Regions from separate parts of the Massilimicrobiota sp. mt181 genome, predicted to be linked through region 3. Evidence: a T-box and tRNA genes for the amino acid it is inferred to sense, from the RefSeq annotation. Region 3 holds a T-box; the other regions hold tRNA genes.
What was found. A T-box is a leader RNA that pairs with one kind of tRNA and senses whether it is charged. The one in region 3 lies ahead of leuS (leucine--tRNA ligase), so its partner is inferred to be a tRNA-Leu.
Positions count from the first base shown of each region.

Region 1: it encodes a tRNA-Leu, which carries the amino acid that the T-box ahead of leuS (leucine--tRNA ligase) is inferred to sense. The anticodon was not compared.
Region 2: it encodes a tRNA-Leu, which carries the amino acid that the T-box ahead of leuS (leucine--tRNA ligase) is inferred to sense. The anticodon was not compared.

Region 1 covers NZ_JBVAYN010000037.1:1,297-8,800, reverse strand. The annotation lists gene ACZYT4_RS13300 (transglutaminase-like domain-containing protein) at 1-722, opposite strand, end outside; gene ACZYT4_RS13295 (DUF58 domain-containing protein) at 719-1,483, opposite strand; gene ACZYT4_RS13290 (AAA family ATPase) at 1,681-2,616, opposite strand; gene ACZYT4_RS13285 (arsenate reductase family protein) at 2,693-3,034, opposite strand; gene ACZYT4_RS13280 (Tex family protein) at 3,034-5,187, opposite strand; tRNA gene ACZYT4_RS13275 (tRNA-Leu) at 5,239-5,325, opposite strand; tRNA gene ACZYT4_RS13270 (tRNA-Leu) at 5,339-5,424, opposite strand; gene pepV (dipeptidase PepV) at 5,486-6,856, opposite strand; gene ACZYT4_RS13260 (NUDIX hydrolase) at 6,957-7,379, shown strand; partial or broken gene ACZYT4_RS13255 (cadherin-like beta sandwich domain-containing protein) at 7,391-7,504, opposite strand, start outside.
Region 2 covers NZ_JBVAYN010000005.1:8,812-16,315, forward strand. The annotation lists gene ACZYT4_RS04325 (hypothetical protein) at 1-323, opposite strand, end outside; gene ACZYT4_RS04330 (HEPN domain-containing protein) at 1,662-2,099, opposite strand; gene ACZYT4_RS04335 (nucleotidyltransferase family protein) at 2,089-2,406, opposite strand; tRNA gene ACZYT4_RS04340 (tRNA-Leu) at 3,018-3,102, opposite strand; gene ACZYT4_RS04345 (DNA-3-methyladenine glycosylase I) at 3,146-3,691, opposite strand; gene ACZYT4_RS04350 (RsmB/NOP family class I SAM-dependent RNA methyltransferase) at 3,774-5,096, shown strand; gene ACZYT4_RS04355 (HD domain-containing protein) at 5,093-5,536, shown strand; gene trxA (thioredoxin) at 5,552-5,857, opposite strand; gene ACZYT4_RS04365 (ABC transporter ATP-binding protein) at 5,973-7,504, opposite strand, start outside.
Region 3 covers NZ_JBVAYN010000027.1:17,920-25,423, forward strand. The annotation lists gene ACZYT4_RS12080 (L-lactate dehydrogenase) at 93-1,046, shown strand; gene ACZYT4_RS12085 (LrgB family protein) at 1,074-1,769, opposite strand; gene ACZYT4_RS12090 (CidA/LrgA family protein) at 1,762-2,115, opposite strand; gene ACZYT4_RS12095 (3'-5' exonuclease) at 2,245-2,805, shown strand; gene ACZYT4_RS12100 (hypothetical protein) at 2,893-3,126, shown strand; gene leuS (leucine--tRNA ligase) at 3,392-5,788, opposite strand; T-box leader at 5,824-6,029, opposite strand; gene ACZYT4_RS12110 (TrmH family RNA methyltransferase) at 6,075-6,800, opposite strand; gene ACZYT4_RS12115 (M48 family metallopeptidase) at 6,797-7,462, opposite strand.

The DNA of each region.
Region 1 (7,504 bases), on a different contig from region 3:
CAATCTGTTATTTGTGTTAATACAGATGTTGAATCTTGCTGAAATAAAGGATTGTCTTCTAAATATAATGATGCAAAAAAAGTCATCATACATAGAAAGCTCAACAAAACAACTCTTAGACAATACTGTTGTTTCTGATATTTTAACGCTAATGAAAAAATAAATTGATAGCTTATAAAAATAATGAAACAATAACTTTCTCTTGATGATAAGTCATGTCTAATAATGACAGGAAAGATAAATAAAATAATCAGTATGATTATTTTAATCAAAGCATATCGTTGCGTACAAATTAAAGACACAATAAGATAGACGATAGGCAACCCAAGCAATAGCAGTAACAGATGATAAAACAGCTGAATCTGATATAAATCCTGCGATAAAAGTTCTTCAAAATTTAAAAAGTAATCAAATCGAATAACATCTTGTAGTGTTTCAATAAAAACATCCAAATAACTTTGATATAATAAAATCATTACTAAGACCAAACTTATAAAAAGAAGAACACATATCTTTTGTGGTAAATGTTGATATTTTTGATAAAACATATAAAAGAGAATTCCTATAAAACAAAGAATCCATAAACTTATATATGTATAAGAAGGAAAATATAATGAATAAAAATCATTACCAACAATACCAAAACATCCTAAAATAATCATTAAAACATTAATCAAATGGAGAATATAATCTTTTGAAATAAGATCAAATACTTTTTTCATGAATGATACACCTCCATTTTCTGCCCTTGAATTTGACAAAACGAACCTGGAATCAAAGAATGATTCAATTGTGTGATAGGATTTTTCATAAGCCACTTGATTACATCCATTAATTCATAGAGATGTGTCACAGTTTGAGTATGAATAACCTGATCTTGCAATGATGTGACGATTTCAAAAGTCATGTTACGCTTGATAAAAGCCATACATACTGAATAGAAATAATCAAACTGTAAATCGTAAAATTCATTATTGTCCTTATATTCCATTCCTAAAACAAATTTCTGTTGAACAGGTTGACTACCTATCTTGACTAGTAGTTCTTGAAATTTCAAAGACATTTTCCAATGAATATGTTTAAGTTCATCACCTTCATGATAATTTCTAACTTCAAAAATCTCACTATAATCTTCACCCTTTTGATGAGGAAGATAACTCACTCCCTGTTCATCAAATTGATATATGTTTTCAATTTCTGTATCCACATCAAAGTAATGTGGCAAAACATAGAACCCTATCTGTTCATTGACAGTCTTTGTATAATGAAAACATTGCAACAAATCAAAACATTGAATCTTTTTGATTTCAATCATATAATAACCACAATGCTGACATGGTATTTCTATTTCCATATAATTATCATTCATTGTGATTTGTTCTTGAGATACAAGATTAGAAAAACAATCTATAATCTGATAATCAATAACAATTTTCCCACATTGTATAGGTAACGAACATTCGCGATAAAATTGTATTTTCATATTTTCACCACGATGACAATCAGTTTGCCTATTTTTTACAGATACATCTGTTTTCTTCATTGGTACTAAACTTAATAATAGACAAATGAATATCACAAGACAAATCATCAGAAACAATAAAAAGGAAAAATAACCTAAAACAAAATTCCATAAACCATAAAGAAAACATAAAAAGCAAATATATTTGAATATGTTTTTCATACCTTGAATTCTATTTCTCCTAAAGATTCTAAAATGTCATCAATAATCTGGTGTGATGATATTTTTTCCATTTTTGCTTCATATGTTAAAATCAAACGATGAGCAAGCACCATTGGAGTGACGTATTGAACATCCTGAGGAATAACATAATCTCGGTCATTTAAATAAGCAAATGCTTTTGATGTTTTCATAATCGCTAAAGAGCCACGAGGAGATGCGCCTTGTTCAATATAATGGTGTTGACGTGTGGCCGTAATAATTTGCATAATATAATGATAAATATCATCATGTACATAGACCTGATCAACTTCTTTTTGAAATTGCAATATCATTTCTGGTGACAAAATCGCCTTGACATCTTCCAATGGATTCGATGTTTGACGTCTTTTCATGATTTCTATCTCTTCATTAAATTTTGGATAACCTAAGCTTAAACAACTCATAAAACGATCCATCTGTGAATCTGGTAGCAGTTGTGTTCCCGCTGAACCAAAAGGATTTTGTGTTGCTATAACACAAAATGGCTGTGGTAAAACATAAGTTTTCCCATCCACAGTCATTTGTCCTTCTTCCATAAGTTCTAACAAAGCAGCCTGTGTTTTACTTGAAGTACGATTCATTTCATCAGCTAATAAAAGATGACAAAAAGCAATTCCCTCTTTATATTCAAAATGCTGTGTTTGTGGATTATACATTGTAAATCCAACAATATCACTAGGCATAACATCCGGTGTTAATTGAATACGATGATAATCTAACTGTAAACTTTTTGAAAATGATAAAGCCAGATTGGTTTTTCCTACTCCTGGAATATCTTCTAATAAAATATGTCCTCTAGAAAAGAGTGTTACTAAAATCTTAGTAATGACTTCATCTTTTCCAATAACAGCTTTCTTGATTTCTTGCACTGTCTGTTCAATTTCTTGTTTCATAAATTCCACCTCATTCTATCTTTCTATTAGTATAACTGATATATCAAGTTTTGAAAATATAATATAAAAAAGAAATCTATTTTTCGTAGATTTCCTTTTTATATCCTATCACAATCTGATGATCATCAATCAATAACGGACGTTTGATAAGCATTCCATTTTGTGATAATAAATCAGCTGCATCCTCTTCACTCATAGTCTTGATTTGATCTTTTAAATTCATTTCACGATAAAGCTTTCCTGAAGTATTAAAGAATGGTTTGATACCTTGTTGATATCTATGCATCCAATCTAATAATTCTTCTTTTTTAGGTGTCTCTTCTACAATATCTCTTAATGTCACTTCTACATGTTGTTCCTTTAATTTTTTTAAAGCTTTCTGACAAGTACTACAACGTGGGTAATAAATAAATTCCATTATACAACCTCCATTAATGACAATGCGACTCTTTTCTTCTTTAAATCAATATCATAAACATAGACATCTAAAATATCTCCAACATTACAAACATCTAATGCATGTTTGATACGATGATTAGACATTTTAGAAATATGAATTAAACCATCATTTTTTAAACCAATATCTACAAACGCACCAAAATCAACAACATTTCTTACGACTCCCTGTAATTTCATACCCTTTTTTAAATCTTCAATTTTCAAAACATCTTTTCTTAAAATAGGGACATTATATTCATCTCGAGGTGAACGATGTGGTGAAACAAAAGCTTCTATTAAATCATCAACTAAATACGCATCTAAATGTAAATCTTGTTGAATTTGTTCACGAGAAGCTTTACTAATGACTTCTTTAGCATGCGCTGTACCAATATCATTTCGGTTGAGATGCAAATATTCCAAAAGATGAGAAGCATCCTGGTAATTATCAGGATGTATGCTAGTTTCATCAAATTTTTCTTTTCCTGATAAAATTCTTAAGAAACCAACCGCCTGTTCATATGTTTTATCTCCTAATTTCTTGACATTTTTAATTTGATCTCGTGATGTAAATTTACCATGCTCTTCACGATATTTCACAATATTTTTAGCTGTTGTCATAGATAAACCAGAAACATATTGTAATAAAGATGGTGAAGCCGTATTGATATTAACGCCTACTTGATTGACAACTTTTTCAACAACAAAATCCAATTGTTCTGTTAATTTCTTTTGATTCATATCATGCTGATACTGACCCACAGATATAGCTTTTGGTTCAATTTTAACTAACTCAGCTAAAGGATCCTGTAAACGTCTAGCAATAGATACAGCAGATCTCTCCTCAACCTGATAGTCGGGAAATTCCTCTTTTGCAACGGCACTGGCAGAATAAACACTGGCTCCTGCTTCTGAGACAATTACATATTGAACGTCTAAATGATATTTCTTTATAAATCCAGCAATAAAGCTTTCTGTTTCACGACTTGCTGTTCCATTACCAATTGCAATGATTTCGATATGATGCCTTTGAATCATTGATAATAAAACTTTTTCATCTTTTGAATAGTCTTCTTTTGGTAAAGTGATAAAAACTTTATTGATATCTAAAACTTTTCCAGTTGGATCAATTGCTGCCAATTTACATCCTGTACGGAAAGCCGGATCAACACCTAAAACAAATTTATCTTTCATTGGTGCCTGTAAAAGAAGTTTTTCAAGATTAATAGAAAAAACTTTTAAAGCTTGTTCTTGAGCTTTTTCAGTCAACTCATTACGGACTTCTCTTTCTACCGAAGGAAAAATCAATCGTTTAAAAGCATCTTTTGTTGTTTCCAAAATAAAATCACTTAAAGATGATTCTCTTTTACGCATCACACCATTTGTAATATACTGGATAAAACGATCTTCATCAATATCTATAGAAACGCTAATGACTTTTTCTTTTTCAGCACGATTAATAGCAAGGATACGGTGTGGCGCAATATATTGAACTTTTTCCTGATAGTCATAATACATTTCATAAATACCATTCTCCTCATCAGGATTTTTCTTTTTCACATGAGAAGAAAGTACTCCGGTTTTATAAATCATATCTTTTGTATATTTTCTATAACGTGGTTCATCACTAATTTGTTCTGCAATAATATCTTGAGCTCCCTGCAAAGCTTCTTCCACTGTTAGAACTTGTTCATTTACATATTTTTGGGCTTCAGCTATCAAATCAAATTGTTTTGGCAATTTTAAAATAGCCTGGGCTAATGGTTCTAATCCTTTTGCTTTTGCTATAGAAGCTTTTGTTTTCTTTTTCTCTTTGAAAGGACGATAATAATCTTCTACTTCACTTAATTTTGTAGCCTTTAAAATATTTTGCTTCAATTCATCCGTTAATAATCCTTTTTCATCAATTAAACGAATAACATCTTCTTTTCTTTCTTGCAAATTCAACTGATATTCATAAACTTTAGAAATTTCTCTAATCTGATCTTCATTTAATCCACCAGTTTTTTCTTTACGATATCGTGCAATAAAAGGAACTGTTGCTCCTTCTTCTAATAATGTTAAAACATTTTCAATTTGTTCTTTTTGAATAAGCAGTCCTTCTGTCATTTTTTGTATAATCTCTTGATTCATAAAATGGCCTCCAATAATAAAAAAAACATTGATAAACAATGTAAAAATAAATGGTGCATCTGATGAGACTCGAACTCACATGGACGCTAATCCACTACCGCCTGAAGATAGCGTGTCTACCAATTCCACCACAGATGCATCAAAATAAATATGGTGCAGGCGATGAGATTTGAACTCACACGGAAATACTTCCACTACCCCCTCAAGATAGCGTGTCTACCATTCCACCACGCCTGCAATTAAGCTCTTATATTATATCAAAAATCTTTTTTCTATGCAATAAGGAATAGGGATTTCCCTATTCCTTGATCAAATCATATAATGCTTTTGCATAGATAGCTGTTGCTTTCATTAAATCATCAACAGATATTTCTTCATTGTTTTGATGAATTTTATTATCTGTACCTGGGAATTCAACACCAAAAGCAACACAATTTGGCATTGTCTTCGCATATGTTCCTCCTCCAATAGCTTGAGGCTGATGTTCATGATCTCCAGTAAATTCAACATACGCACTATGAAGTTTTTGAATAAGTTCACTTTCTGGATCAATATATAACGCTTTTCCTAATTCATGAGTTTCTTTTAAACCATATGCATCTAAACATTCGTGCATTTTCTCAGTCAATTGTTCATCAGTGACTTCATGAGGAACACGCATATCAATAATCATATTTACATTTTCATTTTTATAATTGAGAACACCTAAATTAACAGTTAACTCTCCCATTAATCCAGTATAGGCAATACCTAACTTTTGACCAAGACAATCTTGATAAAAATAACGATCAATAAAATCAACAAGCTGATTTTTAGAAACATCTTTTAAATAATGACACATCATCACAGCCGCATTGATTCCCTCTTCAGGAGTAGATGCATGTGCTGACTTTCCTATTAAAACAAGCTTTGTATGGTTTCCTTCTTCTTCTACATTTCCTTCTAACCCATGCTTTGATAAATAATTTGAAAAAGAATCTTTGTATTGCTTATAAGATCCCATTAAATAAGCTTCACATACTTCAGGAACAATATTTGGACGAGTTCCAGAATACAATCCAATTAAGTTATCTTTTTCTATTTGACCAGTAATTTTAAAGTTAACACCAGCTTTTTCACCATAAACAACAGGGAATTCAGCATCAGGAGTAAATCCCATAAGTGGGTATGGTTTCTTAGTAAAATAATATTGCATACATTTAGAACCATTTTCCTCATTACATCCAAAAATAATTCTTGTCTTCATTTTCACTGGTAATTGTAATTCATGAATAATTTTAGCTGCATAATATCCTGCAATCAATGGTCCTTTGTCATCAGCAACACCACGTCCATATAATTTTCCATTTTGTAAAGTTGCTGCATAAGGTTCAGTATTCCATCCTTTAGAATTACATGGCACAACATCTAAATGACCTAATATTCCAAATGTATCTTCCCCATCACCAATATCAATATGTCCAGCATATCCATCAACATTTTCACAGACAAAACCATCTCTCTTACCAATTTCAAGCATAGCTTCTAATGCTTCACGACATGCTTTGCCAAATGGCTGTCCCTCATTAGCTGTTGTTTCATCTAAAACTGATGGAATTTGACATAGTGTTTTGATATCTTCAATCATTTCATTTTTTCTTTTCATGACTTCTTCTAAAAAATCTACCATTTTATTTCACCTCTGTTAACATTATAGCAAACATTTCAAATAAAACGATACTTTTTATTAAAAAAATGATATGATATAAAAAAATGGAGAGGAGAAGTATATGGAAAATATCAGATTTCATATTACCGTCAAAGCAATTGTCATTTATCATCAAAAAATACTTATCCTAAAAAGAATACGACCTTCTAGTGATGGATTAGGATTTTGGGAACTACCTGGAGGTGGCCTTGAATATGGAGAAACCCCGCATCAGGCTTTAATCAGAGAATTGAAAGAAGAAACAAATTTAGATATAAAAATTATTAAACCTGTATATACTTTCACAGCTATTCGTCCTGATTATCAGACAGTTGGTATTGGTTTTCTTGCTATTCCAACAAATGATCATGTGAAAATATCTGATGAACATACTGAATATCGATTTGTTTCTAGTGATGAATTATTAAATTATGTTGATAAAAAAATATATAATGATATTATTACAACACTTAAAGAATATGAATCAATGCATATTGAAGACTAAAAAATCAAGGTTTACCCTTGATTTTTCTTATCATAATAGTCTTTAATTGCTGAAATAGATTTCTTCTTAAATCTTAAATATAAATAACCTACAGTCGCAGTTGATACAGCAAATACAATTGTTGT
Region 2 (7,504 bases), on a different contig from region 3:
CATTCTTGTGGTGAACCGTTCCATGTAAAATTCACTGTCGCTTTAACTGTAGATAAACCTGATTTAGAGTCATAGCTCAATTGGTTCTTCTTAACATTAAATTTAACAGTAGTGACAGCTTTTACACTTTTAGCTTCTAAATCATCATATGTTTTAATGGCTTCAATTTGTGAATCTGTATAATTAAATCTATGTAATTCATCTACTGATAATTTTTTTAATTCATATATATTCTTTTTAAAATTTTCGATTCTTTTATTGCTATCTTGTAACTGTTCTGAAGAAGTTGCTGATCTAGTTATAATTATTTTAGATTTTAACATATCATTTTCTGATTTTAAATCAACATACTCATTAATAATATTTGTTTCTTCTGCATTAACAGAAACCTATGACATATATAACGTACCAATTAATAATGTAAATGCAAATGTTAATAATTTTTTCTTATTTTTATATTTTCTTTTCCCTCCATAGATAGCAAATTATCATGAAAATATGAAATTAATGTGGAAAAAAATATGAAATTATTGTGAACGTTTGTTAAATAAAAAAAAAGAAAATCATATTTTCTATTTCAATTGTTAATAGTTTCCCTTTCATAATCTATATTTTCCTTTCCTAATTTTTAAATTCCAATGGTTTTATGATTATTTTCAATTTGGTACAAATTTCTCCTTTTTTTTGATGACCTGTAATAAGAAGAGTTTCTTTCTTATCAGACCCATCAACAAAGAATAACTTAATATTTAAAATCTACTTCATTGCGTACCTCCTAATATGATTATGTAAAGCTGACTCAACGGTAAATTGCTGTTTTTAATTAAGTTCAAGTCAATCTATTTCTTCTTCATTTTCATCTACCATTTTATCCTCATATGTTCTTAGGATTTGAACATAAAGTTCCTTGTCATTTTCTACCACTTTGAACTTTTCAAAAAATTTGGAATTTAATAGATGAAAGTTTTTCTTTTTCCTGGCATTCTTCCATATAGAGATATGTTTCATCTAATGCAATGCTTTGAACAAAAGACATCACCTCAAGCTTAATCCCATATCGAAGCATAGCAGTGCTTTTTTTCAAATCTTTTCCGTATTCCTTTTCAAGAAAAGCCAATTGATTATAGACATTATTCAACATCGCTATTTTAATTGTTTCATCCAGAAATAGTTCAATACTCTGTCCTAATATTTTTTCATAATGCTTTGAAGGTACATGTGTTGGCCGATGTGTTTCAGAATTACATACGTATATGTCATTTCTTCTATCGCTTTACATGTCTTCTTTAAATTCATTTTCTGAAAATCTTCAAATTGTGTCTTCATATATTTCCTCTTAATAGTATCACGGCAAATTGCCATTATTCTAATCTATAATCCTCTTGTTCAGATAAATCCAAGAACTCTTTTGTATTTGAATCATATGTATAAAGAGTAATCATATCTCTATGGGCTTTTCTTAAAATTTCGCGTTCCTGTTCATTATAATTTCCTTTTGCATGGCCGCCCATTTGCTGCTATATTTAGGATCATTAGTATCGAAGCAATGCATGTTCATTTTTCACTTTATTCACCCTTTTCATAAAGTTCATACTAATATTAAGCAAAAAAAGAAAAGACGGCAAATTGCCGTCAATATATTATATCAATACGATTGTGTATCACATTTCCAATCCTTCGTTATTTTCTATATCATTTTCCATATGATGATTTATCATCCTATCTATAATATCCAAATATGATTTTGTTTCCGTTAATGAACGCTCTATTTTTCTTTTTTCAAGTCTATAATTCAGAATATAACGTGTTCGAGCTTCCCACAATGAAAACATCTCACTATGATCATCAATATACTCATTAAGATACAGATCAACATTATTGATATTTGCCAATCTTATCAACTGGTCAATATCGTGGGTTTTTGGGTAGTTGACTCCATTCATTTCAAGCATATACTTGATGGATAGTTCCAGTGCCTGCTGGATATGATACCCAACATAATTAAGATAAGCTTCATCATTTATGGCAATGGTTGAGTAAATACTTTCTGCAACCTTCAAATTCTGTTTTGCCTTATCAAAAAGAGTTTCATTGTTCATATATAACCACTCCTTTCTTTTGTATTTCTTTCTTAAGACGTTCATCAGCAGTGAAATTAGTCCATAAGTCAAATACAAAATCAAAATACCTATTGATTACCTTTTTATCCTTCTTCAATTCTACATATAGGTCAATGTCAGAATCATTATGACAGTTTGAAGTAATGCTTGAACCAAATAATGTTATAGACTTTATATTATCATCCTGTTTTAGATAATCAAGCATTTCTTTTACTTTCCTTTGTTGTGTTGGATATACTTTCTCGCAGAATGGAAATGGATTTTGAATACAAATTTTATATTTCAACTTAGATCACCACCTTATATTATAAGTATACCATATATGAAGAAATATTTTCCAGTAAATTAATGACAGCAAATTGCCGTCCTAATCTAGTCAATATTCATCTAATTGTTCTTCCTGTACATCATCGTTCATCAAATCAACTGATGGAATATTTACTAGAATCCTGTCAAATCCAGACCTATCTAGAACAAATTCACTTATTTTTTCTGCATCCATTATCGCTTTGAATAATATTTGTGGATTTCCTTCAACAACCTGTATCCAATCCTAAATATATGCCTTGTGTCTATTAACATTATACGATGTTATATAAGCGGATGCTATTTCTGCACGTAGTTCCTCATTCGCATATTCAACGCTTCCTTTTTTGACCTTCAAGATTTCTGTTCGTACGTTCGAAAGAATCGCTACACCACTTCCTTCACCCATGACATCACTGTCAATAGATTGTGGTTCACTACACTTGACGATAAATACCTGTGGTTGAATTATCTCCAACTGAATTCATGCCATGATCGACACAAAAAAATATACCGAACAAAATTCTATATTTGTTCGGTATATTCATGTTTTGAAAAATATTTTTAAAATAAGTCCATGTTAAACTAAATTGGTGCCTGAGGTCGGACTCGAACCGACATGACATAGGTCGCAGCATTTTGAGTGCTGTGCGTATACCAGTTTCGCCACTCAGGCAAATCAAATTGCTTATTTATTATATTATAGTTCTCTATAAAAATCAATAAAAATCGCAATTAATTTCATGATCGTTGTAAATTCCTATAGCTTGCAGATAACTATAGATAATTGTTGGACCAACAAATCGAAAACCATGCTTCTTTAAATCCTTAGATATTCTTGTTGATAACTCATCATAAGAAGGAATATCACTTGATGAATGATAATGGTGCTGAATTGGTTGAAAAACAACATATGACCAAATAAAAGAATCAAAACTTCCAAATTGTTTTTGAATATTTAAAAATGCTTGAGCATTGGTAATAATAGCTTTCATTTTCAAACGGTTTTTAATCAGTCCATCTGTATTCATGAGCTCATCAAATTTTTTTGAATCATATAAAGCAATGAGATGGTAATCAAAATGATCAAGGGCCTGTTCATAAGCTTTTTCTTTCTTTAAAATGATATCCCAGCTCAAACCTGCCTGTAATCCTTCTAAGATCAACATCTTATATAATTGCGTTTCATCATGTTCAGGAATCCCCCAAACATGGTCATGGTATTCTATTAATCGCTCGTTATAAGCCCATTGACATCTTTTCATAACATCACCTTTTTTTATTCTATCATATTTTTTATTATTTACACACTGTTTTTTCATTTGTATAATGAAGGAGGTGAAAAAAATGAATCAATTATTTAAAGACGAAATGAAAAAATTATTAAAAGATGAATATAACGATTTTATGAATGCTTTAAAAAAGCCACCTATCAAAGCTTTTTACATGAATCCTTTAAAAAAGGATGCTCTTCAATATTTGAATAAAGATTATATACAGCCTCATCCTATTATTAAAGATGGTTATTATTTTGATTATCAGAACTATCCTTTAGGGAAATCTCCGTTTTTTTCTTGTGGACTCTATTATATTCAGGAACCAAGCGCCATGCTTGTCAATCATTTTTTAGATATTAAAGAGGATGATTATATTTTGGATATGTGTGGTGCTCCAGGAGGAAAAAGTTGTGCAGCTGCTAGTCGTTTAGGTCCTCAAGGCTTGATGATAACTAATGATATCAATACATTGCGTGCTAAGATTCTTTCTGAAAACATAGAAAGATTTGGCTTAAAAAATACGATTGTAACCAATAGTGACCCCATACAGTTGATAAATATTCTTCCTGAATTCTTTGATAAAATCATTCTAGATGCACCATGTAGTGGTGAAGGAATGTTTAGAAAAGATGAACAAGCTATTCAAAGCTGGTCTTTACAAAAAATCCAGGAATGTGCTCATATTCAAAGACAACTCATTGATTGTGCAATGAAATTATTAAAACCAGGTGGAATCCTTATGTATTCAACATGCACTTACAATACACAAGAAAATGAAGATCAAGTTCGTTATATACTGAATCATTATGATTGCAGATTAATTCCTTTAAAAAGAAGTCATGGTATGGCAAATGGCATTCAGCTTGATGGAGTGATACGTCTTTATCCTCATCGTTATCAAGGCGAAGGGCAATTTATTGCCTGCATTCAAAAAAATGGTCAGCCTTCTTTTCAAAAATACAAGCCAATGAAAGCTCAAATAGCTAAATCCAATCAGAAATTAGTGAATGATTTCTATCATACCTATTTAAACATTCCAGCCCCAGATTATCTTTATGATAATCATAATCATATTTATGCACTCATGCCACAATTTCCAGAACTGAAAGGTATGCGCGTCTTAAGAAATGGACTTTATTTAGGTGAATGCAAAAAAAATAGATTTGAACCTAGCCTTGCTTTAGCATTGACCCTCAAACAAAATGAAGTCAAACAGTTTTATCGTTTTCATGAAAATGATTTAGCTATTTCTAAATATTTACATGGCGAAGCCATTGAAGGAACAAATCAAAAAGGATATGGTATTATTTTTGTGGAAGATTATCCACTGTCATTTTATAAAGAAAGTCAGGGTATGGCGAAGAATTTATATCCAAAGGGGTTAAGAAGATGAATCGTTATGAAATCTTAAAGGAATACTTTTTGACACATATTGAAGAAAATTGCCACGGTTCTTACAAACAAAGAGCTTTGTTGCATAGCATACAGGTAAGTACTCTTTGTCAAAGTATTGCACTGCAAAAACATCTGAATATTAAACTGGCTGGCATTATCGGTTTATACCATGATTATATCCAATTCATTCATCATTCTTCTTTTCAACATGGACCTAGATGTAGTGAATGGATCATCTCCCTTTTAGATGATTTTTCTACTGAAGAAAAAAATATCATCCAACAGGCTATTGCTGTTCATAGTGAAAAAGATAAAGTTCATGATGAATATAGCGAAATTTTAAAAGATGCTGATGTTTTGGCACAATATCTAAACGAACCTGATATTGTTTTCAAAGATACAAGTATGAATAGAATAAAAAAATATCTCCCAGAATAAATCGGGAGATATTTTTTATAACATTGCTTCTAATGCTTCATAAGGAATAAAACCTAATTGACGATTAACAGCCTGTCCATTTTTAAAAGTAATTAATGTTGGGATAGATTGAACACCAAATTGCATAGCCAAAGAAGGTTCCTGATCGACATCAACCTTAACAACCTTAATTTCAGGATGTTCCTGTGCCAATTTATCAATACTAGGAGCCAACATTTTGCATGGTCCACACCAATTTGCAAAAAAATCTACAAAAACAACATCATTTTGAGCAATAACATTTTCAAATTCTTGACTATTTACATGTAATACTTCTGCCATATGCAGCACCTCCTTTATCATATTATAGCTTTTTCTTCTATTGATATACTGAAGTTTATCATAGTCTTTGACTTTTGACAACTGATGTGCTTAAAAAGAAAAAGGTCCAAAGACCTTAATCCATTTCAATAGCACCAGTATACAATTGATAATATTTTCCTTTTTGTTTCATTAATGTTTCATGGTTACCTCTTTCAATGATATGACCATGTTCAAGAACCATAATACAATCACTGTTTTTAATTGTTGATAATCTATGTGCAATGACTAATGTTGTTCTTCCTTCCATTAATCCATCCATACCTTTTTGAACAAGTGTTTCTGTTCTTGTATCAATTGATGAAGTAGCTTCATCTAAGATTAATGCTGGAGGATTTGCAACAGCAGCACGCGCAATGGCAATCAACTGACGTTGTCCTTGTGATAAATTCGCTCCATCACCAGTTAACATTGTCTGATATCCATCAGGTAAATGTTTAATGAAAGCATCGGCGTTGGCTAATTTTGCTGCTTCGATACATTCCTCATCAGTTGCATCCAAGCGACCATAACGAATATTATCCATAACAGTTCCTGTAAATAAATGTGTATCCTGTAAAACAACACCTAATGAACGACGTAAATCATCTTTTTTGATTAACTTGATATCAATACCATCATAAGTAATTGTCCCACTTTGAATATCATAGAAACGATTAATCAAGTTAGTAATTGTTGTTTTCCCTGCACCAGTTGCTCCAACGAAAGCAATCTTTTCACCAGGGTTCGCAAAAACATTAATATCATGTAAAACCATATGATCATCGAAATAACCAAAGTTGACATTTTCTAATTTTAAGTCACCCTTCATTTCAACCAATTCAACTTCACCATTTGCTCTTGGGTGACGCCATGCCCAATGTCCTGTACGTTTATCAGTTTCCACCATTTTTCCATCAACGAATTCTACACGACATAATGTCACAATACCATCGTCTACTTCTTTTTCCTGATCCAATAATTCAAAAATACGTTTTGCACCAGCTTGTGCCATAGCGATAGAATTGATTTGCATAGAAACCTGTCCAATTGGGTTGTTAAAGCTTCTATTCAATGTCATAAATGCAACAAGTGTACCAATTGTTAATGAAGAATCAAAACCAGATAATGCTAACACAGCACCAATCACAGCACATAAAATATATGACATATTTCCTACCTGGATAGTGACTGGCATTAAAACATTGGCAAATTTATTGGCCTGATATGAACTTTGACGTAATTCTTCGTTAATATTTCTAAAACCTTCAATCGCTTTTTCTTCATGATTGAAAACTTTAACGACTTTTTGTCCAGAAATCATTTCTTCAATATATCCATTGACTTTACCTAATGTTTCTTGTTGTCTAATGAAATATTTTGATGAACGACTTCCTATAGAACGAGAAATAAACAAAATAATGCAAACCATAACAACACACACAATTGTTAAAGTGACATTTAATAATAACATTGAGATGAATACAGTTAAAATGGTAATCGCACTTGAAGTAAACTGTGGGATAGATTGACTAATTAACTGTCTTAAAGTATCAATATCGTTTGTATAAACAGACATGATATCCCCATGAGTTGTTCTATCAAAATAACGAATTGGTAATGATTCCA
Region 3 (7,504 bases):
TTTTCAATAATAGAAAACTTTTTATGTATTTCCTGATAAGAAAAAAGAAATTTATGCTATAATCTAGGCATCATAAATAAGGAGAAAAATGAATGAAACTAGAAAAAAGAAAAGTTGTGATTATTGGTAGTGGCAATGTCGGTGTAAGTACGGCCTTTTGCCTTATTAATCAAGGATTATGTGATGAAATTGCCTTGATCGATTTAAATGAAGAAAAAGCTTTTGGTGAAGTTTTAGACTTATCGCAAAGTATAGAATATATGAATCGTAATACCCATGTGAAATTAGGTCATTATGCAGATTGTGAAGATGCGCAAATCGTCATTATTACTGCAAGTGTGCCAACTCCACAAAGTGGTAATGATCGTTTAAAGATGTTGGAGCCAACCTTAAAAGTTATGAAATCTATTATTACAGAAGTCATGGCACATCATTTTGATGGTCATCTTATCATTGTCTCTAATCCTGTGGATTTGATGAGCTATTATGCCTATCGTCTTTCAGGATTACCATCTAATCAGGTTATTGGTACTGGAACAACCCTCGATACTGCTCGTCTGAAATATTTTATTGCACAGAAAATTCAGGTTGATCCACGCAGTGTCCATGCTATGGTTATTGGGGAACATGGTGATAGTGAAATGATTCCATGGTCAACAGTGCGCATTGGTGGTAAAGACATTTATAGTGTTGTTAAGGATAATCAAGATCGTTTAGGTGAAAATCCTTACGAGCAAATGAAAATGGATACGATTCAAGCAGGATGGGAAATTTTCAATCGCAAAGGTAATACATGTTATGGTATTGCTTCAAGCGTTGTTGGTATTGTCAAAACTATTTTACATAATGAAAATAAGATACTCCCTGTCTCAACTTTATTAAATGGTGAATATGGACAAGAAAATCTTTTCATTAGTGTTCCTTCTATTATTGATCGCAGTGGTGTCAGAGAAATTGTTGAATTACATATGACAGAGCAGGAACAAGAAGAGTTTAATCAATCTTGTCAACGCCTAAGATCTTTTTACAATCTTTTAGACAAATAGTTCTATGCCAAAAGCATAGAACTATTTTTATACAATCAATTGAATGATCATTGGTACCAAAAAGACAGTCAATACACCAGAAATCACTATAGATAAACTACTCATTGCTGCTTCAATTTCTCCAAACTCAATGGCTTTTGCAGTTCCAATCGCATGGGCACTGTTTCCTAACGCCAATCCACGCGCAACTGGATGATGAATGTGAAAAATTTTAAAAATAGATTTTGCAATCATTGCCCCAAAAATTCCTGTTAAGATGACAACACCAACAGTAATCGTTGATTGACCACCAATCAATTCAGATACACCAATTGCTATTGCTGTTGTAATGGACTTAGGCATCAAAGAGCATAATAACGTTTCACTTGCTTTCAATAAAAAGCAAAGAATAACAATACTGATGAGTCCCATAAAACAACCACATAACAAACTTATCAAAATGGCTGAAAAATGCTTCATCAAGATTTGTGTTTGTTTATATAAAGGAATAGCTAAGCAAACAGTTGCAGGAGTTAATAAATAGGTAATCATTTGGGCTCCCTGATTATATGTTTGAAAATCAATATTCAAAACATACAAAATCATAATTGAAAAAAGAGCACTCATCAATAAAGGATTAAAAATAGGATATGACCAACGTTTTCTGATTTGAACAGCCAGCCAATAAGTAGATAAACTTAATACAATTCCAAAATAAGTTGTTTCAATTAATAAATTATTCATGATTCTCTTTCCTTTCAATCATATATTGGGCAACTTTTCCTGTTACAACCATTACGATCACTGTACTGATGACTAATACAATCATAATTGTCACAAGATTTTCCATCAGCTCATTTTGAACATTCATTAAACTTACTGCTGAAGGTACAAATAAAACGGGCATAATCAAAATAAACCAGTCAGCTACATCCTCAACGTCTGATAATCTTAGAACCCCTGTATAAAGTCCAATCAGCATTATGAGCAATCCATAAACACTTGCAGGAATAGGTAAAGGTAAAAAACTTAATAATTCTCCTAAAAATGAAATCAGAATAATAATCAAAAACTGATGTATATACTTCATAATAACCTCCCTGTTATTGATTTAGGACAACATTATATCACGATATCTTCAATTATTATACTTTTTATCAATTTATTTGCATTTTTATCTCAAATGAATTTAAATATATATATAAATGAGGTGATATACATGGATGATCAAAGAAAATACTACAAAAGAGGACACTATATTAAAAAACTGATTGATGACTATTGTGTTTTGGATATTGAAACAACTGGTTTATCTTGGCGTCAAGATAAAATTATTGAAATTGGATTATTAAAAGTAAGAAACAAACAAATTATTGATCGTTATAGCCAGCTGATCAATCCTCAGCAACATATCAGTTCTTTTATTACACAATTAACAGGCATTGATAACCAAATGATAGCAGATATGCCCATTCTATCTTCTATACAAGATGAAGTTTTACAGTTTCTAGGGCAAGATATTATCATTGGACATAATACAGCTTTTGATTTGAATTTCATTGCCAATCATTTTCAAGTAGATTTAAAAAACGCATATATAGATACTGTGCAATTTTCCAAGAAAGTCTACCCTGCCTTACCTCATCATCGTTTATCTGATATGGTAGAATTCCTTCATCTTTCAACCAATGAACACCGCTCTTTGGCTGACTGCATATCGACTTATGAACTTTATGAACATCTCAAAAAAGAAATAGTTACACAACATATCTCTATATAAATACCCAAAAAGCATAATTCATCATCCATTATAAGTATTGGATATTGACTCCTTTTATTTATAAAATAATATTAAGGAGGTTTCCATATGATTCAAACACTGACTAAGGATGATATTCAAAAAAGCTTACAGGATTTAGGATGCTCGCCCAAACAAATTCAGGAACTTGTTGATGACTTTGAAAATCATCAATTTCAATTTCTCTTTCGTTATCTACAAAAGAAAAGATTTGAAATTCTAGATGAAGTTCATCAAAAACAAAAAAAGATTGATCATCTTGATTATCTCATCTATACTTTAAAAAACATTCAAGATCAATAAAGATTATCTTAGGATAGATCATTTTGTATAAGACTTCAATAATATTTTGATTCTTCGCAAGAACAGATATGATAAAAATGATTTTTAATCAATAGATTCATAAGATTATAAACACGTTAACAAATCAGTTGACGTGTTTTTCTATTAATAACGAATAAAAAAAGTAAATTTTCAAAACGAAATATTTCCGTTTTGAAAAATTCACTTTATGATTGATTTGTAAATATCAGCTGATTGAAATCAATATTTATTTTCTATATAGATATTACTTCACAACAATATTAACAATCTTATTTTTCACAACAATAATTTTCACAATATTCTTTCCATCAGTATGTGTTTTCACATTATCTTGAGCTAAAGCTTCCTGTTTAACCACTTCATCATCTTCATCCTTATTAACAGTGATTTTCGCACGAAGTTTTCCATTAACCTGAACAGCCATTTCAATTGTTGCCTGTTCAAGCATAGCTTCATCATATGTTGGCCATGCTTCATAAGCTAAAGATTCATCATGACCTAATAACTGCCACATTTCTTCACAGACATGTGGAGCAACACAACTTAACATTTTGACTAAGTTTTCAGCATATGGACGATAAAGTGTTTTAGCTTTATAAGCTTCATTAACGAAAATCATCATTTGTGAAATAGCTGTATTGAATCCTAATGTTTCATAATCATGAGTCACTTTTTTCACAGTAAAATGATAGATATAATCTAATGAATGATCATTATCATCACTGATCTTACCAGATTCTACAATCAAACGATAGACACGATCCAGCCATTTTCTAGCTCCATCAACACCTGTTTCACTCCATGGTTTACTTGCCTCTAAAGGTCCCATAAACATTTCATAAACTCTTAAAGTGTCAGCTCCATAAGTTTTCACAATATCATCAGGATTAATGACATTGCCTTTAGACTTACTCATCTTTTCTCCATTTGTTCCTAAAATCATACCTTGATGATATAATTTTTGGAATGGTTCTGGATGTGATAAATATCCTTTATCATATAAATAACGATTCCACATACGAGAATATAATAAGTGTCCAACAGCATGTTCAGGTCCGCCCACATATAAGTCAACTGGTAACCAGTGATCTAATAACTTTCTATCGGCAATCTCATGATCATTATGTGGATCAATATATCGCATATAATACCAGCTGCTTCCCGCACTTCCTGGCATTGTACTTGTTTCACGCTTTCCAGCTTTTCCATTGACTGTCACATTGACCCAGTCAGTGGCTTTATCTAGTGGTGATGCGCCACTTTTAGAAGGTGAATAATCTTCTAGTGGTGGTAAAAGTAATGGCAATTCATCATCTGATAACGCAACAGAAGTACCATCATCAAAATTAATAATTGGAATAGGTTCTCCCCAGTATCTCTGACGCGCAAAAATCCATTCTCTTAAACGATAGTTTACTTTCTTTTCACCACAATGATGATCCGTTAACCATTGAATCATTGTGTCAATAGCTTCTTCTTTATTCATTCCATTTAAGAAATCAGAATTGATATGTGTTCCATCCTGTGTCCATGCTTCTTTCGTGACATCTCCACCTTCAAGAACAGGAATAATATCAAGACCAAATTTAGTTGCAAATTCCCAGTCACGTTCATCATGAGCAGGTACAGCCATGATAGCTCCTGTACCATAGCCAGCTAAAACATAATCAGAAATCCAAATAGGCACTTTCTTTTGGTTCACTGGATTAATTGCATAGGCACCAGTAAAGACACCTGTTTTTTCTTTATTTAATTCTGTACGTTCTAATTCTGATTTTGTTGCACAGACTTTCACATAGGCTTCCACAGCCTCTTTTTGTTCTGGTGTTGTAATTTGAGCTACCAGTTCATGTTCAGGAGCCAAAACACAGTAAGTGGCACCAAACAATGTATCGCAGCGTGTTGTAAAAACAGTAAACTGTTCATTGTGTCCATCGACTTTAAAATGCACATGAGCACCAATTGATTTTCCAATCCAGTTTCTTTGAATTTCTTTTGTAGATTCAGGCCAGTCAATATCCTCTAATCCAGCCAATAATTTTTCAGCATAAGCTGGAATATCAATAACCCACTGTTTCATATTTTTTCTAATAACTGGATATCCTCCACGTTCACTTTTTCCATCAATGATTTCATCATTTGCTAAAACTGTTCCCAATTCTTCACACCAGTTCACTGGAATATCTACATTTTTAGCCAAACCATCTTCATAAAGCTGTTTAAAAATCCATTGTGTCCAATGATAATAATCAGGATCACATGTTGAAATACATTTATCCCAATCAAATGAAAAACCTAACATCTTTAATTGATGTGTAAAAGTTTCAATATTATGACGTGTAAATCCTTCAGGATGATTTCCTGTTTTAATCGCATATTGTTCTGCTGGCAATCCAAAAGCATCAAATCCCATTGGATGTAAAACATTATATCCCTGCATTCTTTTCATACGTGACATAATATCTGTTGCTGTATATCCTTCAGGATGCCCGACATGTAAACCTTGTCCTGATGGATATGGAAACATATCTAACGCATAGTATTTTGGTTTTGAAAAATCCCAAACATCTGTATAAAAAGTCTGATGTTCATCCCAATATTTTTGCCACTTCTTTTCAATGGCTTGATGATCAAATGGCATCATTTATCCCTCCTTATAATATAAAAAGTCGCCCCTCTAAGGACGACTTGATCGCGATACCACCTTAGTTCATATATGACATCCATATATGCTCTCAAAACTTTAACGCAGTTAACGACAAAAACTACTCTTTTCATCTTTGTATCTCCAAGGCGAGTTCATTGCCTAACCTGTCTATTTTCACCACCCATAGACTCTCTAAAAAGTATCAACAACTACTACTCCTTTTCATCGATTCTAAACACAAGATATTATATCATATGTTTATTATTTTGCAAATCTTTTCTTAAACTTTAGGAAAATGATACATCACAATAGCCCCAGCTATCGCAACATTTAATGAATCAATAGATTGAATAGGAATATATAAGGCATGATCACATTGCTTTAAGACTTCATTTGAAACACCTTGCCCTTCATTTCCTAAAACAAAAGCCATCTGTTTTTGGATTGGATATTGTTCAATAGATAAAGCATGATGCAATGAAGTTGCATAGATTGGAACATGATTTTCCTGTAAAAGAGAAATCGCTTCTAACAAATCCATCTGACAAATTTTCATTTGAAATAATGCTCCCTGTGTTGCACGTATTACTTTATCATTATATAAATCTACACATTCTGGAGAAAGAATCATTTGATCATATCCAAAAGCTAATGCTGTTCGAATGATTGTTCCTAGATTCCCAGGATCCTGAATTCCATCTAACAATAGATAACGTTCTAAAGAAGGTTGAAAAGATGTATGTGATGGTTTACGACAAATAGCCATAATGGGCTGGGGAGTTTTTGTAAAAGCTAGTTTTTCCATCACTTTTTGTGATACCAAAAGACCATCCTGATCTAAAAGATTTTCAGATGTTGCGATGACTCTTTGTATACAACCAGCCTTCTTTGCTTCTTCAACCAAATGAAATCCTTCAACTAAAAAAAGGTTTTCTTCATCACGATATTTTTTTTGTTTCAATTTCATTATCTTTTTAATTGTTTCATTTTGTACTGATGTAATCATGTATGCTTCTCCTTTAAACGTTTTTGTAATTCTTTATAATGAGGCATTCTCTTTTGAATTTCTGCATAAAACAATCGAGAATGATCAGGATGTAAAAAGTGTGTTAATTCATGAATAATCACATAATCAATCAGTCCTTTTTCTAGATGAACAAGCCCCAAATGAAAAGTGATAAGATGTTCTTTATAATAACAGCTTCCCCATCGACTTTTATATTTTTTGATTTCAATGCGTGGCATTTCTAAATCAAAATCATGCGCCAAATATCCAATGACCTTTTCTTCAATATAATCCAATAAAATCTTTTGACACAATTTTTCCAGACACTCTTTGATGTTTTGATGATACACATAAATGCATTGTCCATGAAATTGACATTTTTTAATCCCAATATCTCTTAAAACAATATCATAACGTTGATTGAAAATCAGGATAAATCCTCCGTCACTGTATTGAACATAAGGTTGATAAGCTTTGATTTGTTTCAATAAACGTTGCTGATAATTCTGTATAACTGTCTCTATCAATACCTGTGAAGTTCCATAAGGTGCACTCACATGTAAAACACCATCTTTCACACGCATCCTTATATTTTGCATATGTTTATATGTCAACTGATAAGTCACAATTTCCTGATCTAATTGAATTTGTAATTCTTTCATAAAACTCCTTGTATAAAAATAATTATTTATCCCATATTATAT